DNA from 2 places in the Mesorhizobium sp. CC13 genome. Region 2 is predicted to be linked to the other one. Evidence: riboswitches for the same ligand, from Rfam matches in the RefSeq annotation. Region 2 holds a riboswitch; the other holds the start of a gene.
The links. Region 2 has a riboswitch for cobalamin ahead of PV773_RS04060 (DUF1636 family protein). Riboswitches for the same ligand answer to the same signal wherever they lie in the genome.
Positions count from the first base shown of each region.

Region 1: linked by a shared signal. The riboswitch ahead of bluB (5,6-dimethylbenzimidazole synthase) and the one ahead of PV773_RS04060 (DUF1636 family protein) in region 2 are both predicted to bind cobalamin.

Region 1 is NZ_JARDJI010000004.1:215,729-231,543, forward strand. It holds gene PV773_RS08960 (hypothetical protein) at 1-275, shown strand, start outside; gene PV773_RS08965 (AMP-binding protein) at 382-1,635, shown strand; gene PV773_RS08970 (5'-nucleotidase C-terminal domain-containing protein) at 1,769-3,658, shown strand; gene hemH (ferrochelatase) at 3,875-4,939, shown strand; gene PV773_RS08980 (SPFH domain-containing protein) at 5,087-6,031, shown strand; gene PV773_RS08985 (NfeD family protein) at 6,057-6,521, shown strand; gene PV773_RS08990 (KpsF/GutQ family sugar-phosphate isomerase) at 6,649-7,647, opposite strand; gene PV773_RS08995 (outer membrane beta-barrel protein) at 7,854-9,500, shown strand; gene bluB (5,6-dimethylbenzimidazole synthase) at 9,497-10,249, opposite strand; cobalamin riboswitch at 10,275-10,458, opposite strand; gene galU (UTP--glucose-1-phosphate uridylyltransferase GalU) at 10,525-11,412, opposite strand; gene PV773_RS09010 (lytic murein transglycosylase) at 11,658-12,884, shown strand; gene PV773_RS09015 (DUF459 domain-containing protein) at 12,901-14,133, shown strand; gene PV773_RS09020 (glutamate synthase subunit beta) at 14,341-15,795, opposite strand.
Region 2 is NZ_JARDJI010000002.1:206,705-222,519, reverse strand. It holds gene PV773_RS04125 (NADH-quinone oxidoreductase subunit J) at 1-95, opposite strand, end outside; gene nuoI (NADH-quinone oxidoreductase subunit NuoI) at 224-715, opposite strand; gene nuoH (NADH-quinone oxidoreductase subunit NuoH) at 715-1,758, opposite strand; gene nuoG (NADH-quinone oxidoreductase subunit NuoG) at 1,767-3,848, opposite strand; gene PV773_RS04105 (NADH-ubiquinone dehydrogenase) at 3,989-4,732, opposite strand; gene nuoF (NADH-quinone oxidoreductase subunit NuoF) at 4,825-6,126, opposite strand; gene PV773_RS04095 (hypothetical protein) at 6,126-6,752, opposite strand; gene PV773_RS04090 (NADH-quinone oxidoreductase subunit E) at 6,766-7,905, opposite strand; gene PV773_RS04085 (NADH-quinone oxidoreductase subunit D) at 7,906-9,096, opposite strand; gene PV773_RS04080 (NADH-quinone oxidoreductase subunit C) at 9,106-9,711, opposite strand; gene PV773_RS04075 (NADH-quinone oxidoreductase subunit B) at 9,718-10,299, opposite strand; gene PV773_RS04070 (NADH-quinone oxidoreductase subunit A) at 10,290-10,655, opposite strand; gene PV773_RS04065 (winged helix-turn-helix domain-containing protein) at 10,999-12,225, shown strand; cobalamin riboswitch at 12,221-12,424, shown strand; gene PV773_RS04060 (DUF1636 family protein) at 12,536-12,895, shown strand; gene cobW (cobalamin biosynthesis protein CobW) at 12,892-13,929, shown strand; gene PV773_RS04050 (cobaltochelatase subunit CobN) at 14,073-15,815, shown strand, end outside.

The DNA of each region.
Region 1 (15,815 bases), on a different contig from region 2:
CCCCGACCGGCGTGGAAGGCGCCTGGATCGACGCCAAGGGAACCGGCCTCTCGACCTTCCAGAACGGCGTGTTCCAGACGGTTGCGACCGACACCGGCCAGAGGCTGTCCGACGGCACCTACATCATGACCGGCGCCAACGCCGTGCAGATCAACGGCACCTCGCTCATTCGCCAGTCGCCGATCAGCTTCAACTGCCTGCTGATCTCGGCGAACCAGCTGAATTGCACGAGTTCCGCGGGCCAGCAGTTCACGCTCACCCGCCGCGCCGCCTGATACCGACTTTGTGCCCGCTTAAGCGGGCATCCAGCCCTCGACTTTGTGCCCGCTTGCGCGGGCACGGGGCTGTTGCGATAACCCTCTTGTCACGACGGGAGGTTCCATGGCCGAGCACTTCGACGACAGCGAAACCCGTGTCCCGGAAGCGCGCGAAGCGGCGCTGTTTGCCACCCTCCCCCGGTTCCTGGCCAAGGCCGCCGTCGCCGCGCCGGGCCTTGCGCATTGGCTCGACGGCGTCGATGTCGCGGCCTTGACCGACAGGCGCGCCCTGGCGCGGCTGCCGGTGCTTCGCAAGGCCCAGCTCATGGAATTCCAGGCCGCGAGCCCGCCCTTCGGCGGCTTCGCCGACCTTGCCGCGCTGCGCGGCAGCCGCGTCTTCCACTCGCCCGGTCCGCTGTGGGAACCGCAAGGCCTCGGCACCGATCCCTGGGGCGCGGCGCGCGCCTTCTTCGCCGCCGGCGCGCGTCCCGGCGACGTCGTCCACAATGCCTTCGCCTATCATATGACGCCCGGCGGCTTCGTGCTCGACGAGGGCGCCCGCGCCCTCGGCTGCACGGTCTTCCCGGCCGGAACCGGCAACACCGACATGCAGGTCGAGGCAGCGGCGAGCCTCAGGCCAGGCGTCTTCTGCGGCACGCCGGACTTTCTCAAGCTGATGCTCGACCGCGCAGCCGAGACCAACAAGGACCTGTCCTCGATCCGCATCGGGCTGGTGTCCGGCGGCGCGCTGTTCCCCTCGCTCAGGGCGGAATACCGCGAGCGCGGCGTCTCGGTCCTGCAGTGCTATGCCACCGCCGAGTTCGGGGTCATCGCCTACGAAAGTGTCGCCGAGGACGGCACGCCCCATCCCGGCATGATCGTCAACGAGGACCTCATCGTCGAGATCGTCCGCCCCGGCACCGGCGACCCGGTGGCGGACGGCGAGGTCGGCGAGCTGGTCGTCACCTGCCTCAACCCCGCCTATCCGCTGCTCCGCTTCGGCACCGGCGACCTGTCGGCGGTGCTGCCGGGGAGCTCGCCGTGCGGCCGCACCAACCTGCGCATCAAGGGGTGGATGGGCCGGGCCGACCAGCGCACCAAGGTCAAGGGCATGTTCGTCGACCCCAGGCAGATCGCCGAGCTCGTTAGCCGGCACAGCGAGATCGGCAAGGCGCGGCTGGTGGTGAGCCGCGACGGCGACCGCGACGCCATGGTGCTCCAGGTCGAGCCGGCCGGCGCAGACGTACCGGCGGCGGAGCGTATCGGGGCGACGCTGCGCGAAATCACCAAGCTCGGCGGCAAGGTCGAGGTGGTAGCCAGGGGCGCCCTGCCCAATGACGGCAAGGTCATCGCCGACGAGCGCGACTACTCGAAATAGGCCGGCAAGCAGGCCCGCAATTCCCCCTTGCATCCGATTTTTCGGAATGTGAACATATCGCCAGGAATGTGCGACATTCCGGTCAAGCGAAGCGTGACAAACGCCTTGCGGGGGTCATTCGGGAGAATTCATCATGAAGAGACTGGCTGCCATCGCGGCTTTGTCGGCATCGGCGTTCGGATATTCCGTCGCGCCGTCTTTCGCCGACTACACATTGACCATTCTTCACATCAACGACTGGCATAGCCGCATCGAAAGCAACAACAAGTTCGAATCCACCTGCTCGGCCGAGGAAGAGGGCAAGGGCGAGTGCATCGGCGGCGCGGCGCGCCTGGTGACGGCGATCGCCCAGGAGCGCAAGAAACTCGAAGGCCAGAACGTGCTTTTGCTCAATGGCGGCGACAATTTCCAGGGCTCGCTGTTCTACACCACCTACAAGGGCGCGGCCGAGGCCGAGTTCCTGAACCAGATGAAGTTCGACGCCATGACCGTGGGCAACCACGAGTTCGACGACGGCGAGGACGCGCTGGTGCCGTTCCTGGAGAAGATCCAGTTCCCGGTGCTGTCGGCCAACGTGAAGCCGAACGCCCAGTCCAAGGTCGGCGACCGCATCAAGCCGTCGATCGTGGTCGAGGTCGGCGGCCAGAAGATCGGCATCGTCGGCGCCGTCACCAACGACACGCCCGAAGTCGCCTCGCCCGGCCCGAACATCGCCATCGAGGACGACATCAAGAACATCACCGCCGAGGTCGAGAAGCTGAAGGCAGAGGGCGTCAACAAGATCATCGCCCTCACCCACATCGGCTATCCGCGCGAGAAGGAGATGATCGCCAGGATCCCCGGCGTCGACGTCGTCGTCGGCGGCCACTCGCATTCGCTTTTGTCGAACACCGACCCCAAGGCCGAAGGGCCCTACCCGACGATGGTCGACAACCCCGAGGGCTACAAGGTGCCGGTGACGCAGGCCGCGTCCTATTCCAAATATCTCGGCGAGTTCACCGTCACCTTCGACGACAACGGCGTGGTCAAGGAGGCCAAGGGCGACCCGATCTATCTCGACAATTCGATCAAGCCCGACGAGGCGGTGCTCGCCCGCATCAAGGAACTCGGCGCCCCGATCGAGGAGCTGAAGAACAAGGAAGTCGCCGAGACCACCGACCAGATCGACGGCAGCCGCGAGAACTGCCGCGCCCGCGAATGCGCCATGGGCAACCTGATCTCCGACGCCATCCTCGACCGGGTCAAGGACCAGGGCGTCACCATCGCCATCCAGAACGGCGGCGGCATCCGCGCCTCGATCGACAAGGGCGTGGTGACCATGGGCGAGGTGCTGACGGTGCTGCCCTTCCAGAACACGCTGGCGACCTTCCAGCTTTCCGGCGCCGACCTGCGCGCCTCGCTCGAGGCGGGCCTCTCCGAGATCGAGGAAGGCAAGGGCAAGTTCCCGCAGGTGGCGGGCCTGAAATATTCCTTCGACAAGTCGGTGGCGCCCAACGGCGGACGGCTGAAATCGATCGAGACGATGGAGGGCGGCGCCTGGGTGCCGCTCGACGACGCCAAGGTCTACACCGTCGCCACCAACAACTACGTGCGCCAGGGCGGCGACGGCTACAAGATCTTTGCCGCCAACGCCACCAAGGCCTACGACTACGGCCCGAGCCTCGAGCAGGTGGTCGCCGACTATCTGGCCAAGAACCGTCCGTTCACGCCCAAGCTCGACGGCCGCATCACCGAGATCGCCGCGACCGTGGCCGCCGCGCCCGCCACGGCCGAACCGGCAAAGCCGGCGGAAGCGGCACCCGCGACGGCCGAACCGGCAAAGCCTGCCGAAGCAGCGACCGCACAGGCCGCATCCGGCGGCGGCAAGACGCACACGATCGCCGCCGGCGACACCTTCTGGGACCTCGCCAAGACCTATCTCGGCGACCCCACCAGGTGGCAGGCGATCGCCGCCGCCAATCCGGACGCAAAGGCCAAGGACCTGCAGATCGGCGGCACGCTGGCAATCCCGGCGGCCAACTGATAGGTCAGACCTGACCTGACAAGCCCGCCCGGCACGCCGGGCGGGCATTCGCATTCCGGGTATCTGGAAGGGGAATACGGCAGTAAGGGAGTAGGGCAAACGCACTGCCCTACTCCCTTACTGCCCTAACACCCTACTCCCCTGCCAAGGTGCGGCCAGACGCGACATTGAACGGCCGCCCCGTTCAACTAGGTATCCCGTCAACGGAGACACCGAATGGACATGACGACGACGATCGACGACAAATCGGCCAAGGCGCTCGGCCCCCTCCCCGGCGGCCACCCCTCCGTGCGCAAGGGCAAGGTCGGCGTGCTCCTCGTCAATCTCGGCACGCCCGACGGCACCGACAGGAAGTCGATGTGGCGCTACCTGCGCGAGTTCCTGTCCGATCCGCGCGTCATCGAGATGCCCAAGGTGCTGTGGTACCCGATCCTCTACGGCATCGTGCTCAACACGCGGCCGAAGAAGTCGGGCCAGAACTACAGGAAGATCTGGAACACCGAGCGCGACGAATCCCCGCTGCGCACCTACACCCGCGGCCAGGCCGAGAAGCTCGCCGCGGCGCTGGGCGACCTGCCCGACGTCGTGGTCGAATGGGGCATGCGCTATGGCAGCCCCTCGACCGCGGGCGCCGTCGACAAGCTGATCGCCCAGGGATGCGACCGCATCGTCATGTTCCCGCTCTACCCGCAGTTCTCGGCGACGACGACGGCGACCGCCAGCGACCAGTTGTTCCGCGCGCTGATGCAGATCCGTGCCATGCCGTCGATCCGCACCGTGCCCGCCTATTACGACGAGCCGGTCTACATCGAGGCGCTGGCCCGCTCGATCGAGCAGCACCTGGCCAAGCTCGACTTCGAGCCGGAGGTGATCCTCGCCTCCTACCACGGCATCCCAAAACCCTATTTCGAGCGGGGCGACCCCTATCATTGCCACTGCGTGAAGACGACGCGGCTGTTGCGCGAGCGGCTCGGCATGGACGACAAGAAGCTGATGACCACCTTCCAGTCGCGCTTCGGCGCGCAGGAATGGCTGCAGCCCTATACCGACAAGACGGTCGAGCGGCTTGCCAAAGAAGGCGTGAAGTCGATCGCCGTCGTCAATCCGGGTTTTTCTGCCGACTGCATCGAGACGCTGGAGGAGATCGCCGGCGAGAACGCCGAGATCTTCCACCATGCCGGCGGCAGGAATTTCTCCCACATCCCCTGCCTGAACGACGGTCCGGAAGGCATGGCGGTGATCGAGGCGATCACCCGCCGCGAGCTGATGGGCTGGGTCTGAGCCCCCGCCTTCGCGGGCGCCCGGCACCACCACAACATTCCACTCCCGATGTCATTGTATCGATGCTGAAAGGCCCTTAAGTCTTTCGGCATCGCGCTCTGCGTTCATCCGAATCGCAGCGCTCAACTCGCGGGGGAGTGCCGAACGGTGTTCACTGGTCTCGACATCATCATTCCGGTCCTGGTCATCCTGGTGCTGTTGCTGCTGTTCACCGGCATCAAGACCATTCCGCAGGGCTACAACTACACCGTCGAGCGCTTCGGCCGCTACACCCGCACGCTGACGCCCGGCCTCAACCTGATCATTCCCTTCGTCGACCGCATCGGCGCCAAGATGAACATGATGGAGCAGGTGCTCGACGTGCCGACGCAGGAGGTGATCACCCGCGACAACGCCATCGTGGCGGTGGACGGCGTCGCCTTCTACCAGGTGCTCAACGCGCCGCAGGCGGCCTACCAGGTCGCGGGCCTGCAGAACGCCATCCTCAACCTGACCATGACCAACATCCGCACCGTGATGGGCTCGATGGACCTCGACGAGCTGCTGTCGAACCGCGACGCCATCAACGAGCGCCTGCTGCGCGTCGTCGACGAGGCGGCGCACCCCTGGGGCATCAAGGTCACCCGCGTCGAGATCAAGGACATCAACCCGCCGGCCAACCTGGTCGAGTCGATGGCCCGCCAGATGATGGCCGAACGCAACAAGCGCGCCCAGATCCTCGAGGCCGAAGGCCTGAAGGCGGCCCAGGTGCTGGAGGCCGAGGGCCGCCGCGAAGCCGCCTTCCGCGACGCCGAGGCGCGCGAGCGCGCCGCCGAGGCCGAAGCGCGCGCCACCCAGGTGGTGTCGGAGGCCATCGCCAAGGGCGACGTGCAGGCAATCAACTACTTCGTCGCCCAGAAATACACCGAGGCGCTGGCCAAGATCGGTTCTGCCAACAACAACAAGGTCGTGCTGCTGCCGATCGAGGCTTCGTCGCTGATCGGCTCGCTCGGCGGCATCGGCGCCATCGCCAAGGAAGTGTTCGGCGGCGACGCCCCGAGCGGCCAGCGCCCGGCGTCGCGCACGCCGAGGATTCCGCCGGAGCAGAACTGACCGGCGCGGGCAGCGGGAGGCGATCATGCTGGCCGGTGTCGTTGCGGAACTCGGACCGTGGAACTGGATGGTGCTGGGCCTCGTCCTCCTGGTCCTGGAGATCGTGCTGCCCGGCTTCTTCCTGCTGTGGATCGGCATTGCCGCGCTGCTGACCGGGGCGCTGTCGCTGCAGCTCTGGGACTGGGCCGCCTGGACCTGGCATGTCCAGGTGCTGGTCTTCCTCGCCCTGTCCCTGGTCGCGGCCTACGCCGGCAAGAAGATCATGAGCAGCAATGGCGAGGCCAGCGACCAGCCGCTGCTCAACCGGCGCGGCGCGCAGATGGTCGGGCGCACCGCGACCCTTGCCGAGCCGATCAGGGAGGGCCGCGGCCGCATCAAGCTGGGTGACACGACCTGGCGCGTCTCGGGTCCGGACCTGCCGGCGGGCACCAAGGTGCGCGTCGTCGCCGCCGGCGACACCGATCTGGAACTGGTTGTGGAGGCGGTCTGAGGCACCGTTGAGGCGCGGGACATTCGGCCGCCGATCGCAAGCGCCCCGGTAGCCCTGATGGTTCGACAGGCTCACCATGGGGACTACTGGGAGGTTGCCGCCAAACGGCACCTCAGATCAAAAGATCCTAAGCCGCGCCGATCCGGAGCAGGTCGTGGAAGTGCACGAGGCCGACCGGGCGGTCGCCCTCGACCACGATCAGCGCGCCGATGTTGTTCTCGTTCAGGAGCGCGATCGCGGCACCGGCCAGCATCTGGCGCGGGACGGTCTTGGGCCGCGTCGTCATGATCTCCTCGACCCTCGTCTCGACGAGGTTGCGGTCGAGGTTGCGGGAGAGGTCGCCGTCGGTGATGATACCGGCCAGCTTGCCGTCCGCGTCGACCACGCAGACGCAGCCGAAGCGCTTCTGCGACAGCGTGCGGACCGCCTCCGGCATCTTGGTGCCGATGGTGACGACGGGCATGCGGTCGCCGGTGTGCATGAGCTCGCCGACCGGCATCAGGCTGGCGCCGAGCTGGCCGCCGGGATGGAACGTGCGGAAATGATCCGGCGTGAAGCCGCGCGCCTCGAGCAGCGCCACGGCCAACGCGTCGCCTATCGCCAGCTGGAGCAGCGTCGAGGTCGTCGGCGCCAGCCCGTGCGGGCAGGCCTCCGGCGTGCGCGGCAGGAGCAGCACCACGTCGGCCTGGCGCGCCAGCGCCGAGGTCTCGCCGGCGGTGATCGCCACCAGCGGGATGGAGAAGCGGCGCGAATAGCCGACGATGCCCTTGAGCTCGGCCGTCTCGCCCGACCACGAGATGGCGACGATCGCATCGTCCCGGGTGATCATGCCGAGGTCGCCGTGGATGGCTTCCGCCGGATGGACGAAATAGGACGGCGTGCCGGTCGAGGCGAAGGTGGCGGCGATCTTCCTGCCGATATGGCCGCTCTTGCCGACGCCGGTGATGATCGCGCGGCCGTTCAGCTGGCCAAGCACCGAGACAGCGCGGGCGAACGGCTCGGCCAGCGGGCCTTCCAGCGACGCGAGGAGAGCCGCGATTCCGGCCTGTTCGGTGGCGATGGTACGAAGCGCCGAGGCGATCGAGGCCTGCGGGTCCGGCTCTTTTTTCAGCGATCCAGCGTGCATGGCGCATGCGTTAGCGCGTCCCAAGCCGGCTGTCCATCACTATCGCCCCCCGTTTGCGCGGTCGGCGCGCCAGCGAAACGCTCCATTAACCATGGCGATTTACGAGTTGCTAAGCACGGCGCCCATGCGCCTGCGGGGCATTGGTGGCGATGGAACGGGTCTTGCCGGAGCGAATAGGACGGCCGAACGGTGCGCGCATATGCGCCTTGCTGGCGACGGCAAGCGTGGCGGCCGTGGCGTGCCTGCTCCCCGCCCAGGCCCAGGAAGCCGGCCTGCGCGGCGCGGTCAGCGAAACCCAGGTCAGGGATGCGCTGATGTGGCGCAAGCGCCCGGCGGTCCAGCCGGTCGCAGCTGCCCAGGACCAGAACCAGGACACATATCAGCCCGCGAGCCCCGGGGCCGTTCCCGACCAGCCGGCCGGCGAGGCGGCCGACATCTTCAGCGAGCCGCCGAACGCCGACCAAACCTCCGCCTCGACCTATGCCCTGCCCCCGACCACGGCCCGGCAGCGCGCCGAAGAGGCCCGCAGGCGCCTCGCCGCGGGCACGGCGGCACGCCCCTCCCAGCAGAGCGGACCGGAGGCGCCGACGGAGCCGGACGGCGAGTTGACCACCGGCGCGGTGCGCCAGGGCACGGTCGATTCGGAATTTGCCCCGGCGAGCGGCTCGGAGGCACGCCGCCAGACGGCGATCGAGGGACGCTACGTGCCGCGCGACGACTATCCGTTCGCGGCACCCGGCATCCGCGTCGGCAGCTTCGTGCTGCGGCCCAGCCTGGAACAGGGCGTGACGGCGACGTCGAACGCCGATTCGAGCGCCAACGGCAAGTCGGCGGTGCTTTCCGAAACCGCGCTTCGCCTCAACGCCGTCTCCGACTGGGAGCGCCACTCGGCGACGATCGACGCCTACGGCACCTTCCGCAAATCCGTCTCCGGGCAGGAACTCGAGGAGGCCACGGGCGGCATCGACGGGCGGCTCGAACTCGACCTGACCGACGGTTTCCGCGCCATCGGCACGCTCGGCTACAATGTCAGGCCGGAATCGGCGACGTCGCCGGTGGTGATCGAGGACACTGTCTCGCGGCCCCTGCGGCGCACGCTCGACGGTAGCCTGGGTCTGGAAAAGGACGTTGGCAAGGTTCGGCTTGCCGCCACCGGTGAAGTGACCAACGAGCGCTTCGACGACGCCGAACTGTCCGGCGGGGGCACGCTGTCGCAGGAAGACCGGAATTCCACGCTCTATACCGGCCGCCTGCGCGCCGGCTACGAGATTTCGCCGGCCCTCGTGCCCTTCGGCGAGGTCGAGTTCGGCCGCCGCGTCTACGACCTCAGGTTCGACACGGCCGGCTTCGAGCGCTCGTCGAACCGCGTCGGCGCGCGCGCCGGCGTCGAGATCGACATGGGCGAGAAATTCGGCGGCGAGGTCTCGGCGGGCTGGATCGCCGAGGACTTCGACGACGACCGCCTGGACACGATTTCCGCAGCCACGCTCGCGGCCGATCTCCGCTGGTCGCCGATCCGCGGCACCATCGTCAGCCTCACCGGCACGACCGTGGTGGAAGGCTCGACGACGCCGGGGCAGAGCGGCTCGGTGCTCTATTCCGGGCGCCTCGCGGTCGAACGCCAGATGCGGGCCAACCTCACCGGCTTTGCCGCGGTCGGCACCGGCTGGCGCGACTATGCCGGATCGGACGACCGCGAGCTGACGCTCACCGCAGAAGCCGGGCTGACCTGGTGGCTCAACCGCTACGCCGGCCTGACCGGCCGGTTGAGACACGAAGCGCTCGACAGCACGCTCGCCGGCCGCGACAGCAGCACCAACAGCGTGTTCGTCGGGCTGAGGGTCCAGCGCTAGGGCTTCCCGCCGTCCGACATCGTCGAGACCGCGGCCTTCAGCACGTCCTCGCCCGCACCGGAATAGACCTCGCTCATGATAAGATCAGCGAGCGGCAGGCGGCTTGCCCAGCCATGCCGCTCCAGGTCGGGCCGCGCCGCGAACTCCGACACGCGGCCGACGCACAGATAGGCCACCGGCGTGACGTGCTCGGGAATGCCGAGCAGCCTTTTCAGCGCCTCGCGGTCGAGGATGCTGACCCATCCGACGCCGATGCCTTCGGCGCGCGCCGCCAGCCAGAAGTTCTGCACCGCGCAGACCGTGCTGTAGAGGTCCATCTCGGGATTGTGCCAGCGCCCGAGCGGCGAATGCCGCGACCGGCTGCGGTCGCAGGTCACGACCAGGTTGAGCGGCGTTTCCGAGATGCCTTCGAGCTTGAGCTTGCGGTAGAGCGCCTGCCGCTCCTCGGCGATATGCGGCAATTCCTCGCCGCGCGCGGCGAGGAAGAGGTCGCGCACCTGCTCCCTGCGGCCCGGGTCGCGGATGACGATGAAATTCCACGGCTGCATGAAGCCGACCGAGGGCGCGTGGTGCGCCGCCATCAACAGGCGCGCCAGCAGGGCGTCCTCGATCGGATCGGGCAGGAAATGGCTTCGCACGTCGCGGCGCGTGAAGATGGCGCGGTACACGGCATCCTGCGCTGCCGCATCGAAACAGCCCGTATCGGCATGGGTATGGTCGGCCGGCATCGCGTGTCCCCTGGCGAGCATATCGGTTTCCGCCGCCTGACCATGCGGTGGACGATTTCTGCCGGGCCGGTCTTCTGGCTCGAGTTCAGCCCGCCTTCGGCGCCTTCCCGTCCTGCGGACAGTGGCTTTTGCCGATGCGGTCCCTCTTACAGCGTTGGGCACGCCACGGATTTGCACCGTGTTCCCGATTCTCCCGCATCGCTGCGGGCACCTGGCAGGACATGTCTACTCGGCACTGATGCCGAAAACCACCGCGCCGCGCGTCCAATTCTGACGCGCGGGCGACATTGGGAAGGTCAGCGAGCCGGCTTCATCTCGCCGAGCAGGCTTTCGATGACGCCCGCCATGCGCTCGTTGATATCGGCCCGCGACAGCGCGAAGGCGACGTTGGCCTCGACGAAGCCCTCCGGCGAACCGCAGTCGAAGGTGCGGCCGCGATAGTGGTAGCCGAAGAAGGACTGCTGCTTCTCGAGCTTGAGCATCGCGTCGGTGAGCTGGATCTCGTCGCCGGCGCCGCGCTCCTGGTTGGCCAGGATGCCGAAGATCTCCGGCTGCAGGATGTAGCGGCCGTTGATGAACAGGTTCGACGGCGCCGTGCCGGGCTTCGGCTTCTCCACCATGCCGTCGATGCGGAAGCCGGTATGGACGGTTTCGCCCTTGCCGACGATGCCGTATTTGTGCGCCTCGGCGGGGTCGCATTCCTGCACGGCGATGATGTTGCTGCCGGTCTCGTTGTAGAGCTCGACCATCTCGCGCATGCAGCTCTTCTCGGACTGCATGATCATGTCGGGCAGAAGCAGCGCGAACGGCTCGTTGCCGACGAGCTCGCGCGCGCACCAGACCGCGTGGCCGAGGCCGAGCGGCACCTGCTGGCGGGTGAACGAGGTCTGGCCCGGCGCCGGCTGCAGGCGCTGCAGCCTTTCGAGCTGTTCGCCCTTGCCGCGCTGGGCGAGCGTGTCGTAGAGCTCGAACTGGACGTCGAAATGGTCCTCGATGACCGCCTTGTTGCGGCCGGTGACGAAGATGAAGTGCTCGATGCCTGCTTCGCGCGCCTCGTCGACGACGTACTGGATCACCGGCTTGTCGACGACGGTCAGCATTTCCTTCGGAATCGACTTGGTGGCGGGCAGGAAGCGCGTGCCCAGACCTGCGACAGGAAATACTGCCTTGCGAACTCGTTTCATGGGTGTTCGTCCGATGGTTGCATGTACCGGGCGTGGACACTGTCACGCCCCAATTGATGAATACTGAATGCGTTCACATATTCGGGGACGGCGGGCAAGACCAGCGATCACGCGAACTTGATCGAGTTGACTGGCCCTGGACAATTCGGCAGGCGGCTTTTCGTTCCCCCGGAGGACTATGGTAAACTGATTGATAACCGGCTTCGGCGATGAATCGACTTTCTGATCTCTCCAAGGAGGAAAGAATGCCTCTTCGCAAGACCGCCCGGGCCCTCGCCAGCGCCGCCGCAATCGCCGGTATCTCATTCGCGCTTTTGCTGCCTGCCGGTCCCGCCGCCGCCGAGCCGGGATTCCAGCGCTGGGTGGCGAGCTTCCGTTCGGTCGCGGCCGACAACGGCATTTCCGGTTCGACCTACGACCGCGCCTTCCGCGGCATCACCTCCGCCGATGCCGAAGTGCTGGAAAAGGCGCGCTTCCAGCCCGAATTCACCGCCCCTGTCTGGGACTATTTCGACAACCGCGTGCATGACCAGTCGATCGCCACCGGCCGCGAGATGGCGCGCAAGTGGAAGCCCTGGCTCGACCGCATCGAGGCCGCCTACGGCGTCGACCGCTACGTGCTGTTGGCCATCTGGTCGATGGAATCCAACTATGGCGAGATCCTCAAGAACGACAAGGTGATGCGCAACGTGGTGCGCTCGCTGGCGACGCTTGCCTATGGCGACCAGCGCCGCGCCAAATACGCCCGCACCCAGCTCATCGCCGCCCTCAAGATCCTGCAGCGCGGCGACATCAAGGAAAGCAACCTGATGGGCTCCTGGGCGGGCGCCATGGGCCATACCCAGTTCATCCCGACCAGCTACCAGGCCTATGCGGTCGACGCCGACGGCAACGGCCGCCGCGACATCTGGAATTCGGTGCCCGACGCGCTCGCCACCGCCGCCAACCTGCTCAAGAAGAACGGCTGGCAGGCCGGCAGGACCTGGGGCTACGAGGTGGTGCTGCCCGAGGGCCGCAAGTTCCCCAGCGGTTCGGCGACGCTGGACAAGTGGGCCTCGCTCGGCGTCGAGCGCGCCAACGGCAAGGCGTTCAGGCGCGGCTCGGATGTCGCGACGCTGAAGGTGCCGGACGGCCGCCAGGGGCCGGCCTTCCTGATGACCAAGAACTTCCAGGTGATCAAGCGCTACAACAACGCCGATAAATACGCCCTCGCGGTCGGCCTGCTTGCCGACGAGATCGCCGGATATGGCGGGCTGGTGCAGGACTGGAGCCGCCCGTTCACCAAGCTGTCCTTCGCCGAAAAGCAGGAACTGCAGCAGCGGCTGTCGGAGAGCGGCTATTACGACGGCAAGGCCGACGGCAAGATCGGCGAAGGCTCGCGCTCGGCCATCAAGGCGTTCCAGGCGCAGCTGGGCTTGACGCAGGACGGCCATCCGAGCATGGAAGTGCTCAAGAAGCTGCGGCAGAATTAGCCAGCGGAGGTTGTGCTTGGCATCGACGCGTCGCCCGAACACCATCGTTCTGCGCCTGACGATGCCTGCGGTCGCGGTGGCGGTCGCGCTGACCGCCATGACCGCGCCCTCCCCGGCCTTCGCCCAGGAGGGCATATTGCGGCGCTGGTCGCTGCGTGACCTTTTCCTGCCGCGCCGCGAGCCGCGCATCGACCCCTACATCTACGAGGAACCGCAGGTCAGGCCTCGGAAAACCATCCGCAAGGCGCCGCGCAAGCCCAAGGCGGCTGCAGTGAGCAAGCCGGCCGAACCGGCCGTGCCGGTGGTGGAGAAGCTGCCCGACGCGCGTGTCGTGCTGGTGATCGGCGACTTCCTCGGCGCCGGCATCGCCGAGGGGCTGAGCACCGTCTTCGCCGAGAACGCCAAGATCCGCATCGTCGACAAGACCAGCGGTTCGTCCGGCTTCGTCCGCGACGACTACTACAACTGGCCGGAGAAAGCCCAGGAGCTGATCGCCCAGGAGAAGCCGGCCGTCGTCGTGGTCATGCTCGGCTCCAACGACCGCCAGCAGATGCGGGTCGGCGAAAACCGCGAACCGGCGATGAGCCCGGCCTGGATGAAGGAATACACGGCGCGCGCCGAGCAGTTCGCAAAGACGCTGAGCGACACCAAGGTACCGTTCCTCTGGATCGGCATGCCGGCATTCAAGTCGTCGAAGATGAGCACCGACATGCTCGCCTTCAACGACATCTACAGGACCGTGACGGAAGCCTCCGGCAAGGAGTTCGTCGATGTCTGGGACGGTTTCGTCGACGAGAACGGCGCCTTCGTCACCTCCGGCCCCGACATCAACGGCCAGCCGGTGCGCCTGCGCTCGGACGACGGCATCAACGTCACCCGCGCCGGCAAGCGCAAGCTCGCCTTCTATGCCGAAAAGCCGCTGAACAAGCTTTTGGGCATTACCCCGCAGGGCACCGAGGTCGCGGTGCCGGCGAGCCTGCCGCAGGCAACGCCGGGCGAACTCAACGTGCCGGTCAACATCGACCGGACCGTGCCGGTGTCGCTCTCCGACCCCGAGCTCGACGGCGGCACGGAACTGATGGGCGGACAGGCGGCGGCCCCGGGCGATCCGAATTCGCCGGGCGGGAAGCTGGTGGTGCAGGGCGTCGCCCCGGCGGCACCGCCTGGCCGTGCCGACGATTTCTCCTGGCCGCCGAAGAAGCTGCCGGTATCGCCGGGCAGCGAGACGACGACCGCGATCAAGCGGTAACCGTCGTTCGGGGCTCGCCGAGAAGGTGTCCAGGCCAGACGAAGGCTCGAACCCTCATGGTGAGCCTGTCGAACCACGAGGGCGCCAGACTTTGCTTGCCCAAAAACCCGTGGTTCGACAGGCTCACCATGAGGGTTTTGGGGGAGCCCCGGGCTTCGTATCATAGACGTCAGCGGGCGAGCCTCGAAGGACGCGCCCGCGTCGTCGTCACCGCGGCAGCACCGTCGAGCCCATCAGCGCCGCGTCGATGGCATGCGCGGCCTGGCGGCCTTCGCGGATCGCCCAGACCACCAGCGACTGGCCGCGGCGCACGTCGCCGGCGACGTAGAGCTTGTCGATGTTGGTCCTGTAGTCCTGCTCGTTGGCCGCGACGTTGGACGAGCGGCGCGCGTCGGTGGTGATCTCGAGCTTGCCTTCGAGCTCCTTGGTGACGCCGCCGGCGATCGGGCCGGCGAAGCCGATGGCGATGAAGGCGAGGTCGGCGCGGATGACGAAATCCGTGCCCGGGATCGGCTTGCGCTTCTCGTCGACCTCGCAGCACTTCACGCCGGTCAGCTGGCCTTCCTCGCCGATGAACTCGAGCGTCGCCACCTGGAACTCGCGTTGCGCGCCCTCGGCCTGCGACGACGAGGTGCGCATCTTGGTCGCCCAGTAGGGCCAGACGGAGAGCTTGTTCTCCTTCTCCGGCGGCTGCGGGCGGATGTCGAGCTGGGTGACGCGCACCGCCCCCTGGCGGAACGCCGTGCCGACGCAGTCGGAAGCGGTGTCGCCGCCGCCGACGACGACGACGTGCTGGCCGCCGGCGACGATCGGCTCGGACGGCCAGGCGACCGACTGGATGTCCTCGCCGCCGAGGCGCTTGTTCTGCTGCACGAGGTAGGGCATCGCGTCGTGCACGCCCTCGAGGTCGGCGCCGGGAATGCCCGCGGGGCGCGGGGTTTCCGAACCGCCGGTGTAGAGCACGGCGTCGAACTCGGCCAAGAGCTCGGACACCTTCTTGTCGACGCCGACATTCACGCCGCAGTGGAAGGTCACGCCCTCGCCCGCCATCTGCTCGACGCGGCGGTCGATAAAGTGCTTCTCCATCTTGAAGTCCGGGATGCCGAAGCGCAGCAGGCCGCCGGGACGGCTCTCGCGCTCGTAGACATGGACCTCGTGGCCGGCGCGGCCGAGCTGCTGGGCAGCCGCCATGCCCGCCGGGCCGGAACCGATGATGGCCACCTTCTTGCCGGTCTTCTTTTCCGGCGGATAGGGACGGATGTAGCCGCCCTCATAGGCCTTGTCGGCGATCGCCTGCTCGACGGTCTTGATGGCGACCGGGATGTCCTCGAGGTTCAGCGTGCAGGCTTCCTCGCAGGGCGCGGGGCAGATGCGGCCGGTGAACTCCGGGAAGTTGTTGGTCGAATGCAGGTTGCGGATCGCGCTGTCCCAGTCGCCGTTGTAGACCAGATCGTTCCAGTCCGGGATCTGGTTGTGGACCGGGCAGCCCGTCGGCCCGTGGCAGAACGGGATGCCGCAATCCATGCAGCGCGCCGCCTGCTTTTCCACTTCCTTGTCCGACATCGGCAGCGTGAATTCGCGGAAATGCCGGATGCGGTCGGAAGCCGGCTGGTACTTGTGCACCTGCCGGTCGATCTCGAGAAAACCTGTAACCTTGCCCATCGTAACTCTCGTCGGTCGTG
Region 2 (15,815 bases):
TGAACCGGGTTGCGGGCGGAGATGACCATGAAGGCCGACGCCACCGCGATGAAGGCGAAGAGGTAGAAGAATACCGCTTCAAGTCCGTTGAGCATGGGGTTCCCCCGGTTTTCCTTTCGGGCTCGGCGCGCAGCGCCCCACCCTGTTCACGTCCTTGCTCCGCCTCCGGAGCTGGCCGCGCGTTCCTTAGACGAGCCGGCAAGGCCCGTCCATCGTTCAAGCCTCAGCGATACGGCGCATCCATAGCGATGTTGCGCGCGATCTCGCGTTCCCAACGATCGCCGTTCGCAAGCAGCTTGTCCTTGTCGTAGTAGAGCTCCTCGCGCGTCTCCGTCGCGAATTCGAAGTTCGGCCCCTCGACAATGGCGTCGACCGGGCAAGCCTCCTGGCAGAAGCCGCAATAGATGCACTTCACCATGTCGATGTCGTAGCGCACCGTGCGGCGGGTGCCGTCGTTGCGGCGTGGGCCGGCCTCGATGGTGATGGCCTGCGCCGGGCAGATCGCCTCGCACAGCTTGCAGGCAATGCAGCGTTCCTCGCCGTTGGGATAGCGGCGCAACGCATGCTCGCCACGGAAGCGCGGGCTGACCGGCCCCTTCTCGTGCGGGTAGTTCAGCGTGTGCTTCGGCGCGAAGAATTGGCGCATCGACAGGAAGAACGCGCCGACGAAGTCCTTCAGCAGCAGCGACTTGGCGGCTTGGGCTAGAGCTGACATCAGGCGGCTCCGGTAAGCTTGAGTACGGCGGCGGTGATGACGACCATCGCCAGCGAGATCGGCAGGAACACCTTCCAGCCCAGGCGCATCAGCTGGTCGTAGCGGTAGCGCGGCACGAAGGCCTTCACCATGGCGAACATGAAGAACACCATGCACACCTTGAGCACGAACCAGATCACGCCCGGCACCCAGGTGAAGGGCGCGAAGTCGAAGGGCGGCAGCCACCCACCGAGGAACAGGATCGTCGTCAGCGCGCACATCAGCACGATGGCCACGTATTCACCCAGGAAGAACAGCAGGAACGGCGTCGACGAATATTCGATCATGTGACCGGCGACGAGCTCCGACTCCGCTTCGACCAGGTCGAAGGGCGGGCGGTTGGTCTCGGCCAGCGCCGAGATGAAGAAGATCACGAACATCGGGAACAGCACGAGCCAGTTCCAGTCGAGGAACGTGTTCGGCAGGCCGAGACGCGTGCCGATGCCGTCGCCCTGCGACATCACGATGTCGGAGAGGTTGAGCGAGCCGACGGTGAGCAGCACGCAGACGATGACGAAGCCGATCGAGACTTCATAGGACACCATCTGGGCGGCCGAACGCAGCGCGCCGAGGAACGGATACTTCGAGTTCGACGCCCAGCCGCCCATGATCACGCCATAGACCTCGAGCGAAGAGATGGCGAAGACGTAGAGGATGCCGACATTGACGTTGGCGATGGCCCAGCCTTCGCTGACGGGGATCACCGCCCAGGCGGCGATCGCCAGCACGGCGGAAACCACCGGCGCCAGCAGGAACACGCCCTTGTTGGCGCCCGACGGGATCACCGGCTCCTTGAAGACGAACTTCAGCAGGTCGGCGAAAGCCTGCAGGAGCCCCCAGGGACCGACCACGTTCGGGCCGCGACGCAGCTGCACCGCCGCCCAGATCTTGCGGTCGGCATAGAGGATATAGGCGACGAAGATCAGCAGGACGACGATCAGAACGACCGACTTCAAGAGGATGATCAACGCCGGCAGGACGTAGAAGGAGAAGAAGGTATCCATGACAGCCCTTACTCCGCCGCCTGCTTGAAGCCGTTCTTGGCCAATGCCGAACACTCGGCCATCACCGCCGACGCGCGCGCGATCGGGTTGGTGAGGTAGAAATCCTTCACGGTCGAGTGGAAGGCGCCCTTGTTCAGCCGGCCGCCGAGCTTGGCGACCTTGGCGATGTCGTCGTTGTCGCCGGCGGCGATCTCATCGACGCGAGCCATGTGCGGGAACTCGGCATGGAGCCTCGCGCGCAGCTGCTGCAGCGAATCGAACGGCAGCTTGTGGCCAAGCACGTCCGAAAGTGCACGCAGGATCGCCCAGTCTTCCTTGGCCTCGCCAGGCGCAAAGCCGGCGCGGGTGGTCATCTGCACGCGGCCCTCGGTGTTGACGTAGGTGCCCGACTTTTCGGTGTAGGCGGCACCAGGCAGGATGACGTTGGCGCGGTGAGCGCCGGCGTCGCCATGCGTGCCGACATAGACCACGAAGGCGTCGCCCGTCTTCGACATGTCGATCTCGTCGGCGCCGAGCAGGAACAGCACGTCCGTCTCGCCCAGCATGCCGGCAACGTTCTTGCCGCCCTCGCCCGGCACGAAGCCGATGTCGAGGCCGCCGACGCGGGCGGCTGCGGTGTGCAGCACGGCAAAGCCGTTCCAGTCCGGCCGGCTCGCCTTGACGGCACCTGCCAGCTTGGCGGCCTGGCCGAGCACGGCCGCACCGTCGGTACGGGCAAGCGCGCCCTGGCCGACGATGATCAGCGGGTGCGAAGCCTTCTTGAGAACCGAGAAGAACTTGCCGTTGCCTTCGGCCAGATCCTTGAGCGTCTCCGGGCCCGAGCCCAGTTGCTCGTAGTCGTAGCGCAGGTCGCCGACCTCGCCGATGACGGCAACCGGCACCTCGCCGCCGCGCCAGCGCTTGCGGATGCGGGCGTTCAGCACCGAAGCCTCGAAGCGCGGGTTGGAGCCAATGATCAGGATGGCGTCGGCCTGCTCTATGCCCTCGATGGTCGGGTTGAAGATGTAGCTGGCGCGGCCGAGCGACGGATCGAGTGCGGCGCCGTCCTGGCGGCAATCGACGTTCTTCGATCCGAGCGAAGCGATCAGCTGCTTCAGCGCGTACATCTCCTCGACGGTGGCCAGGTCGCCGGCGATGGCGCCGATGCGGTCGGCCGAGGTCTTGGAGACGGTATCCTTGATCGCGCCGAAGGCCTCGGCCCAGGTCGCAGGCACCAGGCGGCCGTTGCGGCGCACATAGGGGCGGTCGAGGCGCTGGGTGCGCAGGCCATCCCAGATGAAGCGGGTCTTGTCGGAGATCCACTCCTCGTTCACCTGCTCGTTGACGCGCGGCATGATGCGCATCACTTCGCGGCCTCTGGAGTCGACGCGGATCGCCGAACCGACCGCATCCATCACGTCGATGGATTCGGTCTTGGTCAGCTCCCACGGACGCGCCTGGAAGGCATAGGGCTTCGAGGTCAGCGCGCCGACCGGGCAAAGATCGATGACGTTGCCCTGCAGCTCGGAGGTCATCGCCTGTTCGAGATAGGTGGTGATCTCGGCGTCCTCGCCACGGCCGATCAGGCCGAGCTCGGAGATGCCGGCCACTTCGGTGGTGAAGCGGACGCAGCGCGTGCAGTGGATGCAGCGCGTCATGATCGTCTTGACCAGCGGGCCGATGTACTTGTCCTCGACCGCGCGCTTGCTTTCCTTGTAGCGCGAACCGTCGAGGCCGAAGGCCATCGCCTGGTCCTGCAGGTCGCATTCGCCGCCCTGGTCGCAGATCGGGCAGTCGAGCGGATGGTTGATGAGCAGGAACTCCATCACGCCTTCGCGGGCCTTCTTGACCATCGGCGTGTTGGTGAAGATCTCCGGCGCCTCGCCATTCGGACCGGGACGCAGGTCGCGCACGCCCATGGCGCAGGAAGCCGCAGGCTTGGGCGGTCCACCCTTCACCTCGACCAGGCACATGCGGCAGTTGCCGGCGATCGACAGCCGCTCATGGAAACAGAAGCGCGGCACTTCCGCGCCCGCCTCTTCCGCCGCCTGCAGCAGCGTATAGTGGTCGGGTACCGAAATCTCTTTCCCGTCGACCTTAAGCTTTGCCATAGCGCCTCAAATCCCGCGGCTAACCCGCATTCCGTCCTGCGAGAGGCGCGGCCTTGGCTGCGCCCCCGAATTCTTCAACTCAGTTTCTAGAGCGCCGCGCGTCCATTCGGACGCGCTAAGGACGCTCTAGCACTTAGACTCTACGCATCGGGCTTTCCGAAAATCGTGTCCGATTTTCGGGCCGATGCGTGGCCGGCAAGCGTGGCCGCCTGCCCTATCCAGTCGTCCCGGCCTATCCGGCCCTTGAAACCCAGGTAGTCGTCCGCCCAGGCCACCTCCGCCGGCGTCCAGGCGGCTATCTGCACCCAGGTCCAGATGCCCAGGCCGTTCAGCACCTGCTCGAGCTTCGGCCCGATGCCGGAGATCGCCTTCAGGTCGTCTGGCGTTTCCGGCCTGTCGACCGAGCGCGGTTGCCTGAAGTCCTCGGGCAGCAGCGTACCGGCTGCTTCCGCGACCGGCGCCTGTTCCACAGGCTCTGCCGGTGCCGCCTCGGCAACCTCAGGCTGCTTCGCCTGCTCCAGCTTGCGTGCCAACGTTTTGACGTCGGCGATCAGCGAGGCGGTGGTGGCCTCGGCCCGCCTGGCTGCCGTTTCGTGCGACGCCGCGACATGCAGGGCGCCGGCGAAGTCGCCGTAGTCCGGCGAGAACATGCGTTGCGCAGCTTCGGTTGCCCCCGTCACGGCTCCCATCCAAACGCCGAACGCGTGGCTGGCGAATCCGACGCCGAGTGCGGAGGCAGCAGCGACGCCTGCGGCAGGATGCACGAAGAGGTTCGCCGCGCCGGCGAACTCCTTCGGCAGCATCATCGCCGCGAAGTCTCTGTTCATCTGCTCCATACGTTCCATGTCAGGCACTGCAACTTCGGGAATGGGAAATGTCGACATCGATAAGCTCCTTGTCGCTTTCGCCGTTCGCCTCTGCCTCGTCGTTTCCTGTTTTGCCATCGGGCCTTGGGCCCGCACTTTCTGATATTTCGTTATTCGGCCGCCATCAGCGGCGCGACGCGGTGCGCATTGCGCGAGAACTCGTCGATGCGCCGTTCGATCTCCGGACGGAAGTTGCGGATCAGGCCCTGGATCGGCCATGCCGCGGCATCGCCCAGGGCGCAGATCGTATGGCCTTCCACCTGCTTGGTGACGTCGAGCAGCATGTCGATCTCGCGCTTCTGCGCCTCGCCGCGCACCAGACGATCCATGACGCGCCACATCCAGCCGGTGCCCTCGCGGCACGGCGTGCACTGGCCGCAGCTCTCGTGCTTGAAGAAGTAGCTCAGCCGCGCGATCGCCTTCACGATGTCGGTCGACTTGTCCATCACGATCACGGCAGCCGTGCCGAAGGACGACTTCTTCTCGCGCAGCCCGTCGAAATCCATCGGGCAGTCGATGATGTCCTCGGCCTTGACCACGGGGCAAGATGCACCACCTGGGATTACCGCCAGCAGGTTGTCCCAGCCGCCGCGGATGCCGCCGCCGTGCTTTTCGACCAGCTCGCGGAAGGTGATGCCCATGGCCTCTTCGACCGTGCAGGGCGTGTTGACGTGGCCGACCAGCATGAACAGCTTGGTGCCGACATTGTTCGGACGGCCGATCGACGAAAACCAGGCTGCGCCGCGGCGCAGGATGGTCGGAGCGACGGCGATCGATTCGACATTGTTCACCGTGGTCGGGCAGCCATAGAGGCCGACATTGGCCGGAAACGGCGGCTTCAGGCGCGGCTGGCCCTTCTTGCCTTCCAGGCTTTCGAGCAACGCCGTCTCCTCGCCGCAGATATAGGCGCCGGCGCCGTGGTGGACGTAGATCTCGAAGTCGTAGCCGTTCTTGTTGTTCTTGCCGATCAGCTTGGCCTCGTAGGCCTCGTCGATCGCCCGCTGCAGCGCCTCGCGCTCACGGATGAACTCGCCACGCACATAGATGTATGCCGCGACCGCGCCCATGGCGAAGCCGGCGAGCAGGCAGCCCTCGACCAGCGTGTGCGGGTCATGGCGAAGGATGTCGCGATCCTTGCAGGTGCCCGGCTCGGATTCGTCGGCATTGACGACCAGGTAGGACGGGCGCCCGTCGCTGGCCTTGGGCATGAACGACCACTTGAGGCCGGTCGGGAAGCCGGCGCCGCCGCGGCCGCGCAGGCCCGACGCCTTCATCTCGTTGATGATCCACTCGCGGCCCTTGTCGATGATGGCCTTGGTGCCATCCCACTGCCCGCGCGCCATCGCTCCGGCCAGCGACTGATCGAAGCGGCCGTAGATGTTGGTGAAAATGCGGTCCTTGTCCTCAAGCATCAGGTGGCGCTCCCGCCTTCTTCGCCGAGCACGCGCTTGGCTATGGTTCTTACGATCAGGCCGCCGAAAACCATCATGCCGGCGGCCTTGAGAATGAGCATGGCAACCGCGGCCAAATCCTTTTGCTGGAAGCCGTCACGGAACGGCGTCAGCGGATCCTGGAATTGCGCCACGGCATCGGTGAACTCGTTGCCCGTGGATTCGACCGCACCGAAGAAGGTCGAATAAACGAAATAGCCGAAACCCAGCAGGGCGCCGACAGCAAAGCGCGGCGACCTGAAAATCTCGGTGCGGGCGGTATGGACATCGTCCACGGACTTGCGAAACCGGTTGAGCACGAAATAGACGATGCCCCCCGCGAGCAGCGTCGCGAGCACGAGGCTGAAAAGATCGCGTTTGCCGGACATCACATAGTATCCGAACGCGAACAACGCCGCCGCGACCGCTCCGAACTTTGGCCAATGCAGCTCTGCGAACGACCCGTGGAACGTCGGGCGTTCGGCTTCGCCTTCGCGGTAGATCACATGCGGACCGGGCTTTTGCTGCGTCGGCGTGCGGCCGGCAAGCGGGCGCGCCGCGTTCGCCGAACGCTGCATATCCTGCCCTCTCTTGCCGAAGCTTCCCATTGCTGCCTGACCCTCAGACCGGCTTCTTGCCGAAGACGCGGATGTATTCGGCCACGCCGCCCTTGGCGAGCGCCTTGGCCTGCTTGACCCAGTCGTCGCGTTCGATGCGACCCTTGAAATTCAGGTAGCCGTCGACCCAATCGCGCTCGGCCTTCTTCCACGCAGCCACCTGCGCAAAGGTGAAGATGCCGAGTTCGTGCAGCGTGCCCTCGATCTTCGGGCCGACGCCGGAGATCAGCTTGAGGTCGTCGACCGCGGCCGGGCGGGCGATACCGGCCGGACGGTTCTTGTCCTCGAGCGACGGCTTGGCCGGAGCAGCGGCCTTATTGGCAGCGGGCTTCGGTGCCGTGACGCTGACGGCCTTCTCGGCCGCCGGTGCCGCCTTGACCTTGGACGGCGACTTCACCGCCGGGCTGGTCTCGATCGCATCGGTCTTGGGCTTGGCTGCATTCGACGGTGGTATCGTCGGTTCGACGGCTGCGACCTTGGCTGCCTTGGCGGCGGCCTTGGCCTCCTTGTCGCGGGTGGTCTTCAGCACACCCTTCTCGTCCTTGAGCGAAGTGAAGCCGGTGATCGGCGCCGAATAGTGGCGGCCGGTCTGCGGGCCGGGCTTCACCTGGTTGCCCTTGCCCGCCTCGAACAGGTCGATGATCTCGGCGAGCCGCTCCGGCGTCAGGTCCTCGTAGGTGTCCTTGAAGATCATGACCATCGGCGCGTTCACGCAGGCGCCAAGGCACTCGACCTCTTCCCACGACAGCGTGCCCGCCTCGTTGGTGTGGAACTGGTCGTGGTGGATCTTCGAACGGCAGACGTCCATCAGCTCTTCCGAGCCGCGCAGCATGCACGGCGTGGTGCCGCAGACCTGGACGTGAGCGCGCGTGCCGACCGGCTTCAGCTGGAACTGCGTGTAGAAGGTCGCGACTTCGAGGACGCGGATGTAGGGCATGCCGAGCATGTCCGCGACGTGCTCGATGGCAGCCTTGGTCACCCAGCCGTCCTGCTCCTGCGCAAGCATGAGCAGCGGGATCACGGCCGACTGTTCGCGGCCCTTGGGGTACTTCTTGATCCAGGTTTTCGCCTGCGAAGTGAACGCCTTGTTGAAGGCGAACGAGGCTGGCTGGACGCTGGCTTCTGCGAGACGGCGGACTGACATTTAGCGGTCGACCTCACCAAACACGATGTCGAGGGAGCCGAGAACGGCCGATATATCCGCCAGCATGTGGCCGCGGCACAGGAAATCCATCGCCTGGAGATGGGCGAAGCCCGGCGCGCGCAGCTTGCAGCGGTACGGCTTGTTTGAGCCGTCGGAAACGAGATAGACGCCGAACTCGCCCTTGGGCGCCTCGACGGCCGCGTAGACCTCGCCGGCCGGCACGCGGTAGCCCTCGGTGTAGAGCTTGAAGTGATGGATGAGCGATTCCATCGAGCGCTTCATGTCGCCGCGCTTCGGCGGAACCACCTTGCCGTCGATGTTCGACACCGGACCGGTGCTCTCCTTGCCGAGCAGCAGGTCGACGCACTGGCGCATGATCTTCGCCGACTGGCGCATCTCTTCCATGCGGATGAGATAGCGGTCGTAGCAGTCGCCGTTCTTGCCGACCGGAATGTCGAAGTCCATCTCCGGATAGCATTCGTAGGGCTGGCTCTTGCGCAGGTCCCAGGCAGCGCCAGAACCGCGCACCATCACGCCCGAGAAGCCCCAGGCCCAGGCGTCGTCGAGCGACACCACGCCGATGTCGACGTTGCGCTGCTTGAAGATGCGGTTGGGGGTCAGGAGCTCGTCGAGGTTCTTCACCGTCTGCAGGAACGGATCGATCCACTTGCCGATGTCCTCGACCAGCTTCTGCGGCAGGTCCTGGTGGACGCCGCCCGGCCGGAAATAGGCCGCGTGCATGCGCGCGCCGCAGGCGCGCTCATAGAACACCATCAGCTTCTCGCGCTCTTCGAAGCCCCACAGCGGCGGGGTCAGCGCTCCGACGTCCATCGCCTGCGTGGTGACGTTGAGCAGGTGCGAAAGGATACGGCCGATCTCGGAATAGAGCACGCGGATCAGCTGGCCGCGCTTCGGCACCTCGATGCCGTGCAGGCGCTCGACCGCCAGCGCAAAGGCGTGCTCCTGGTTCATCGGCGCGACATAGTCGAGCCGGTCGAAATAGGGCACGGCCTGCAGATAGGTCTTCTGCTCGATCAGCTTCTCGGTGCCGCGGTGCAAGAGGCCGATATGCGGATCGACGCGGTCGACCACCTCGCCGTCGAGCTCGAGCACCAGGCGCAGAACGCCGTGCGCGGCCGGGTGCTGCGGGCCGAAGTTGATGTTGAAGTTGCGGACGGAGGTTTCAGCCATTTCGCCGCCTCAATTCGTCTTGGCTTTTTCGTCGCCCGGCAGCACATATTCGGTGCCCTCCCAGGGAGACAAAAAGTCGAAATTGCGGAATTCCTGCTTGAGTTCGACCGGCTCGTAGACGACGCGCTTCTGCTCGTCGTCGTAGCGCACTTCGACGAAGCCGGTGAGCGGGAAGTCCTTGCGCAGCGGGTGTCCTTCGAAGCCGTAGTCGGTCAGAAGGCGGCGCAGGTCGGGATGGCCCGAGAACAGGATGCCGTACATGTCGTAGGCCTCGCGCTCGAACCAGTCGGCGCCCGGATAGACCGGGGTGACGGACGGGACCGGCGTGTCCTCGTCCGTGCGCACCTTGACGCGGATGCGCAGGTTCTGCCGCGGCGACAGGAGGTGGTAGACGACGTCGAAGCGCTTGGCGCGCTGCGGATAGTCGACGCCCGACACATCGATGAACGAGACGAACTGGCACTGCACGTCGTTGCGCAGGAAGGTCAGCACGTCGACGATGTCGGCAGCCTTCACCGTCAGCGTCAACTCGCCATAGGCGAGCACGCTTTCCTCGATGTCAGCGTCGAGCTTTTCCGCGATATAGGCGGCAAGGTCCTTCAGGGCTTCACTCATTTGGGATCACCGCTCGATGGTGCCGGTGCGGCGGATCTTCTTCTGCAGAAGAAGGATGCCGTAGAGGAGCGCTTCGGCGGTCGGAGGACAGCCGGGCACATAGATGTCGACGGGCACGACGCGGTCGCAGCCACGCACCACCGAATAGGAATAGTGGTAGTAGCCGCCGCCGTTGGCGCACGAGCCCATGGAGATGACGTAGCGCGGCTCGGGCATCTGGTCGTAGACCTTGCGCAGCGCCGGCGCCATCTTGTTGGTCAGCGTGCCGGCCACGATCATCACGTCCGACTGGCGCGGAGAGGCGCGCGGCGCGATGCCGAAGCGCTCGGCGTCATAGCGCGGCATCGAGATGTGCATCATCTCGACGGCGCAGCAGGCGAGGCCGAAGGTCATCCACATCAGCGAGCCGGTGCGCGCCCAGGTGATCAGCGCCTCCGACGAGGTGACGAGGAAACCCTTGTCGGACAACTCGTTGTTCAGCTCGCCGAAGAAGGCGTCGTCGGAACCGATGAGCTTGCCGGTGTTCGGATCGATGATGCCTTTCGGCTTCGGCGCGATCAGGGTGCCGGAGGCGTCGTTCAATCCCATTCCAGCGCTCCCTTTTTCCACTCGTAGACGAAGCCGATGGTCAGCACGGCCAGGAAGATCATCATCGACCAGAAGCCAAGCATGCCGATCTCGCCGAAGGACACCGCCCACGGAAACAGGAACGCGACTTCGAGGTCGAAGATGATGAAGAGGATGGACACCAGGTAGAACCGGATGTCGAATTTCATGCGGGCATCGTCGAAGGAGTTGAAGCCGCACTCGTAGGCCGACAGCTTTTCCGGGTCCGGACTGCGGTAGGCGACAAGGAAGGGCGCCACGATGAGGGCAATGCCGACTACGAGCGCCACACCGATGAAAATGACGATGGGCAGATACGAACTCAGGAGAGCGTTCATGCTGCGAATTCCGTTGGTGGCCAATCCACCCAGACTTACAGCACGGGGTCCGTTTCCGGAAGCGCGACGGTTCCTCGCCGGTTCGGACGAAACGGTCGTGCTGCAATGCGGCGACGGTTAGCGCAGGCAGTCGGGCGAAGCAAGCCCAACCTTGTCCGAAAGGTGGCAAACCCCACGGCTGGACCAGAATCCTGGGGCGATCGCCCGTCTTTGATTTCCTTCCATTTTTACTCCACTTTACACTCCTGACAAGTCCCGAACCGCGCTTCTGCTAGCATCTGCAGCAAAGTGCGATTCCTCTACCCCAGCGTCACATTTCCGAAGACTGCGATAGCTTGCCGCAATGACCGAAAAAATCTCCCTGGCCACCGCCCGCCGCATCGCTCTCGCCGCGCAGGGTTTTGCCGATCCGCGGCCGACCGGAGCGATCACGCGACGTCACCTCAAGCGTGTGCTCGACCGCACCGGCCTGTTCCAGATCGATTCGGTCAGCGCCGTCGTCCGCGCCCACTACATGCCGCTCTATTCGCGACTCGGCCCCTATCCTATGGCGCTGCTCGACGATGCCATGCAGCCGAAGAAGCGCATGCTGTTCGAATATTGGGCGCACGAGGCCTCGCTGCTGCCGCTCGAGACCTTTCCGCTGATCCGCTGGCGCATGGAGTGCGCCGATACGGAAATGTATTCGGGCCTGGCCAAATTCGGCCGCGAGCACCGCAGCCAAATCGAAGCGATCTACCGGGAGGTCGTCGACCGCGGACCGATCGCGGCGTCCGATATAGAAGGGGCCAAGGGCTCGGGCGGCTGGTGGGGCTGGAGCCGCGAGAAGCATGCCTTCGAATGGCTGTTCTGGGCGGGCCGCATCACCACCCATTCCCGCCGCGGCTTCGAGCGGCTCTACGACCTGCCCGAACGCGTCCTGCCCGCCGAGATATTCAACCGCCCTGCCCTGCCAGCCGCCGACGCGCATCGCGAACTCCTCAGGATTTCCGCCTGCGCCCACGGCGTCGCCACCGCCATCTGCCTGCGCGACTACTTCCGCCTGTCGCCAGCCGACATGAAGGGCCGTCTGGAAGAGCTGGTCGAGATGGGCGAACTGATTCCCGTCCGCGTCGAGGGCTGGCACCGGCAGGCCTATCTCCACGCCGGGGGGCGCATACCAAGGAAGGTCCAGGCACGCGCCCTGCTCGCGCCCTTCGATCCGCTCGTGTTCGAACGCAGCCGCGCCGAACAGCTCTTCGACTTCCGCTATCGCATCGAGATCTACACGCCGGCTGAAAAGCGCCAGTACGGCTACTACGTAATGCCGTTCCTGCTCGGCGAGCGCATCGTCGCCCGCGTCGACCTCAAGGCCGACCGGCCCGCCGGCGTGCTGCGCGTGCACGCTGCCTATTCGGAGCCATGCGCTCCACCAGAAACCGCGGCCGAACTACACGAAGAACTCAAGCAGATGCGCGACTGGCTCGGCCTCGAGCGCATCGAAGTGACGTCCGCCGGCGACCTCGGGCCGGCGCTGAGCGACATCGTTGGTCGCTCCGCCGCGTTGACTCCACCCCTCGCTACCGCCTAAATCGCCAGTCGACGGTCCTCCGCCCGCAAAGGCGGAGGCTAAGAGGGAATGCGGTGCGGCTTTTTCGGCCAACTCCGCGGCTGTCCCCGCAACTGTGAGCGAAGAGCCGAGCTCGAAGACCACTGGGAGACTTCCCGGGAAGGCGGGCCAAGGCGACGATCCGCAAGCCAGGAGACCTGCCGTCAAAGTTTTTGATCCGAAGGCCTGGCGGGTGTCCCGGGCAAGGAGCCTGGATTTGGACTTCGACGACAATCTTCCGGTCGAATCGTCTGACGCATCCTGCGATGCAGCCGGCGCGCGCGCCTGCGACGTGACCATCCTCGTCTGCTCCTCCTGCCGCGACGAGACCGGCTCTGACGCCCACCCCCGCGCCGGCGCGAAACTTGCCGAGCACGCCCGTATCGCAGCCGGCGGCGACGTCGCCGTGCGCACCGTCGAATGCCTCGGCAACTGCAAGCGCCGCCTGAGCGCGGCACTGATCCGCGACGGCTCCTGGAGCTACGTCTTCGGCGACCTCAGCATTTCCTCTGGCGAAGACCTCGTCACCGGCGCAAGGCTCTTCGCCACCTCGACCGACGGCCTGATCCCCTGGCGCGGCCGCCCCGACAGCCTCAAGCGCGGCCTCGTCGCGCGCATCCCACCACTTGCTCTCATCAAGGAAGACAAATGACCGCCTCCGTCGAACGCGTTCCCTGCACCGTCGTCACCGGCTTTCTCGGCGCCGGCAAGACCACCCTGCTTCGCAACATCCTGGAGAATTCCAAGGGCAAGCGCCTCGCCATCATCGTCAACGAATTCGGCGACGTCGGCATCGACGGCGAGATCCTCAAGGGCTGCGGCATCGACGCCTGCCCGGAGGAGAACATCGTCGAGCTCGCCAATGGCTGCATCTGCTGCACCGTGGCCGACGACTTCGTCCCCGCCCTCGACCAGATCCTGTCGCGTACGCCAAAAGTCGACCACATCCTGATCGAGACCTCGGGCCTCGCTCTCCCCAAGCCGCTGGTTCAGGCCTTCCAGTGGCCGACGGTGAAGAGCCGCGTCACGGTCGATGGCGTCATTGCCGTCGTCGACGGCCCGGCCCTCGCCGACGGCAAGGTCGCCTCCGACATGGAAGCGCTCGCCGCCCAGCGCCAGGCGGATGATTCGCTCGACCACGACGATCCGGTCGAGGAGGTGTTCGAGGACCAGGTCGCCTGCGCCGACCTCATCATTTTGTCCAAGTCAGACCTGCTCGACGAGGCCGGCCATGCGCGTGCCAGCGCCATCGTCGGCGAACATCTCGCCCGCGCCGTCAAGATCGTGCCGTCGGCGCACGGCAAGGTCGACCCGTCGGTGCTGCTCGGCCTCGGCCTCGCCGTCGAGGACGACATCGAGAACCGTAAGACCCACCATGACGGCGCCTTCGACCACGAGCACGACGATTTCGACACCTTCGTCATCGAAATCCCCTCGATCGTCAGCCCCGACGAACTGGCCAAGCGCGTCGCCACCGCCGCCGAGGAAGAAAACGTCCTGCGCGTGAAGGGTTTCGTAGACGTCGGCGGCAAGCCGATGCGCCTGCTCGTCCAGGCCGTCGGACCGCGCGTCAACCACTACTATGACCGCGCCTGGACCGCCGAGGACGACCGCCGCTCGCGCCTCGTGGTCATCGGTCTGAAGGGGCTCGACCGCCCGGCCATCGAGCGTATCCTGGTAGGCTAAGTCTACATGCCCCCTCACCCGACCTCCGCTGCGCTCGGTCGACCTCTCCCCGTCGGGGAGGGGACTTCGCCAATGCCCGCGCTCGCCGGCCCGAAGGGCCGGATGAGGGGGAATTCTCTCGCTGCCTCGGGCGAGGTGCGCTGATGCACATCCTCACCACCACATCCGCCTCGCTCGACGACCTGATCGAGCCCGTGGACCTCAGGCAGAAGCCTGCGGATGTGGTGGCGCTGTCCTTCACCGACAGCGACCTCGCCGGCCTCGCCAGCGCCTGGAAGGCGGATGCCGAAAGCCTGCCGTCGATGCGGCTCGCCAGCCTGCGCGATCTCCGGCACCCGATGTCGGTCGATCTCTGGATCGACAGCGTCGCAGCCCACGCCAAGGTCATCCTAGTTCGCATCCTCGGCGGCCACGACTGGTGGCGCTACGGCTGCGACCGCCTCTCGGCATTGGCGCGCGAAAAGGGCATCGCGCTGGCGCTTCTGCCGGGCGAAAGCCACGACGAGGATCTCAGGCTGATCGAAGCCTCGACGCTGCCGCGCGCAGAACTCGACGCTCTGCTCGGCTATTTCCGCGAGGGCGGACCAGAGAACATGAAGGCGTTGGTCGCCCGGCTGGCGGGGCTGGCGGGTGGCAAAAGCGCGGTTGCGGGCCCTGTCGCGGTGCCGAAAGCGGGAATCTACGATCCCGAGCGGGGCATCGTCGCTGATTTGGAAGCCCTTTTGGCCGGATGGAACAGCGCCTCTTCGCGCCCCCCTCTGTCCTGCCGGACATCTCCCCCGCTAGGGGGGAGATCGGCCGTCACGGACCTCGACTCACATTCTGCAACGCCTCCAATCGGCGACACTGCCGGCGATTGGCCAATCTCCCCCCTTGTGGGGGAGATGTCCGGCAGGACAGAGGGGGGTGTGACAGAGCGCGACGCCTCCCCCATCGTTCCCATCCTTTTCTATCGTTCGATGCTCCTGGCCGCCGACGTCGCCCCGGTAGACGCGCTGGTCGATGCGCTTAAAGCCCAGGGCCTGCGCCCTGCCCCGATCTTCGTTTCCAGCCTCAAGGACAAGGACTCGCTCGCCTTTGTCGAGGCAGCTCTCGCCGACCTGAACCCCGCGGCCATCGTCACCGCCACCGCCTTCGCCGCCGGCGCCGAGCCAGGCGCGGAAACGCTGTTCGACCGCGTCGGCGTGCCGGTGTTCCAGGTCATCGTCGCCACCACCCGCCGCGAAGCCTGGCAAGGCAGCTCGCGCGGCCTCGCGCCCGCCGATCTCGCCATGCATGTGGTGATGCCCGAGATCGACGGCCGCATCCTCGCCGGCGCCATCTCCTTCAAGGCCGAGAGCGAGGTCGACCCGGCGCTTGGCTTCCGCGCCTTCGCCAACCGGCCCGAACCCGACCGGGTCGAGCAGGTTGCCCGCCGCATCGCCGCGCATCTCCGACTCCGGGAGACACCGCGCCATGAGCGCAAGCTCGCGATCCTCATCCCCGACTACCCCAGCGCCCCCGGCCGCACCGGCTATGCCGTGGGCCTCGACGTGCCCTCGAGCGTGCTCGCCATGCTGCACGACCTCAAGGACGCGGGCTACGGCGTTGAATCGATTCCGGAATCGCCACGAGCACTGCTCGACTTGATCGAGGCCGGCGGGCATGGGCTTTCGCTCGACGATTACGTGGCGATGTCCGCGGACCTGCCGACAGAAGCCCGGGACGCGGTCGAAGCTGCCTGGGGACTGCCCGAGGACGAAGCTGAACGCGCAAGCAAGCGCTCTACGTTGCCCCCCTCTGTCCTGCCGGACATCTCCCCCACAAGGGGGGAGATCATGCTGTCATCACCGCTTTCGCCCAAGGAAAAAACGGAGCGCTGGCCAGTCCTGCCGAGCGAGCTTGCG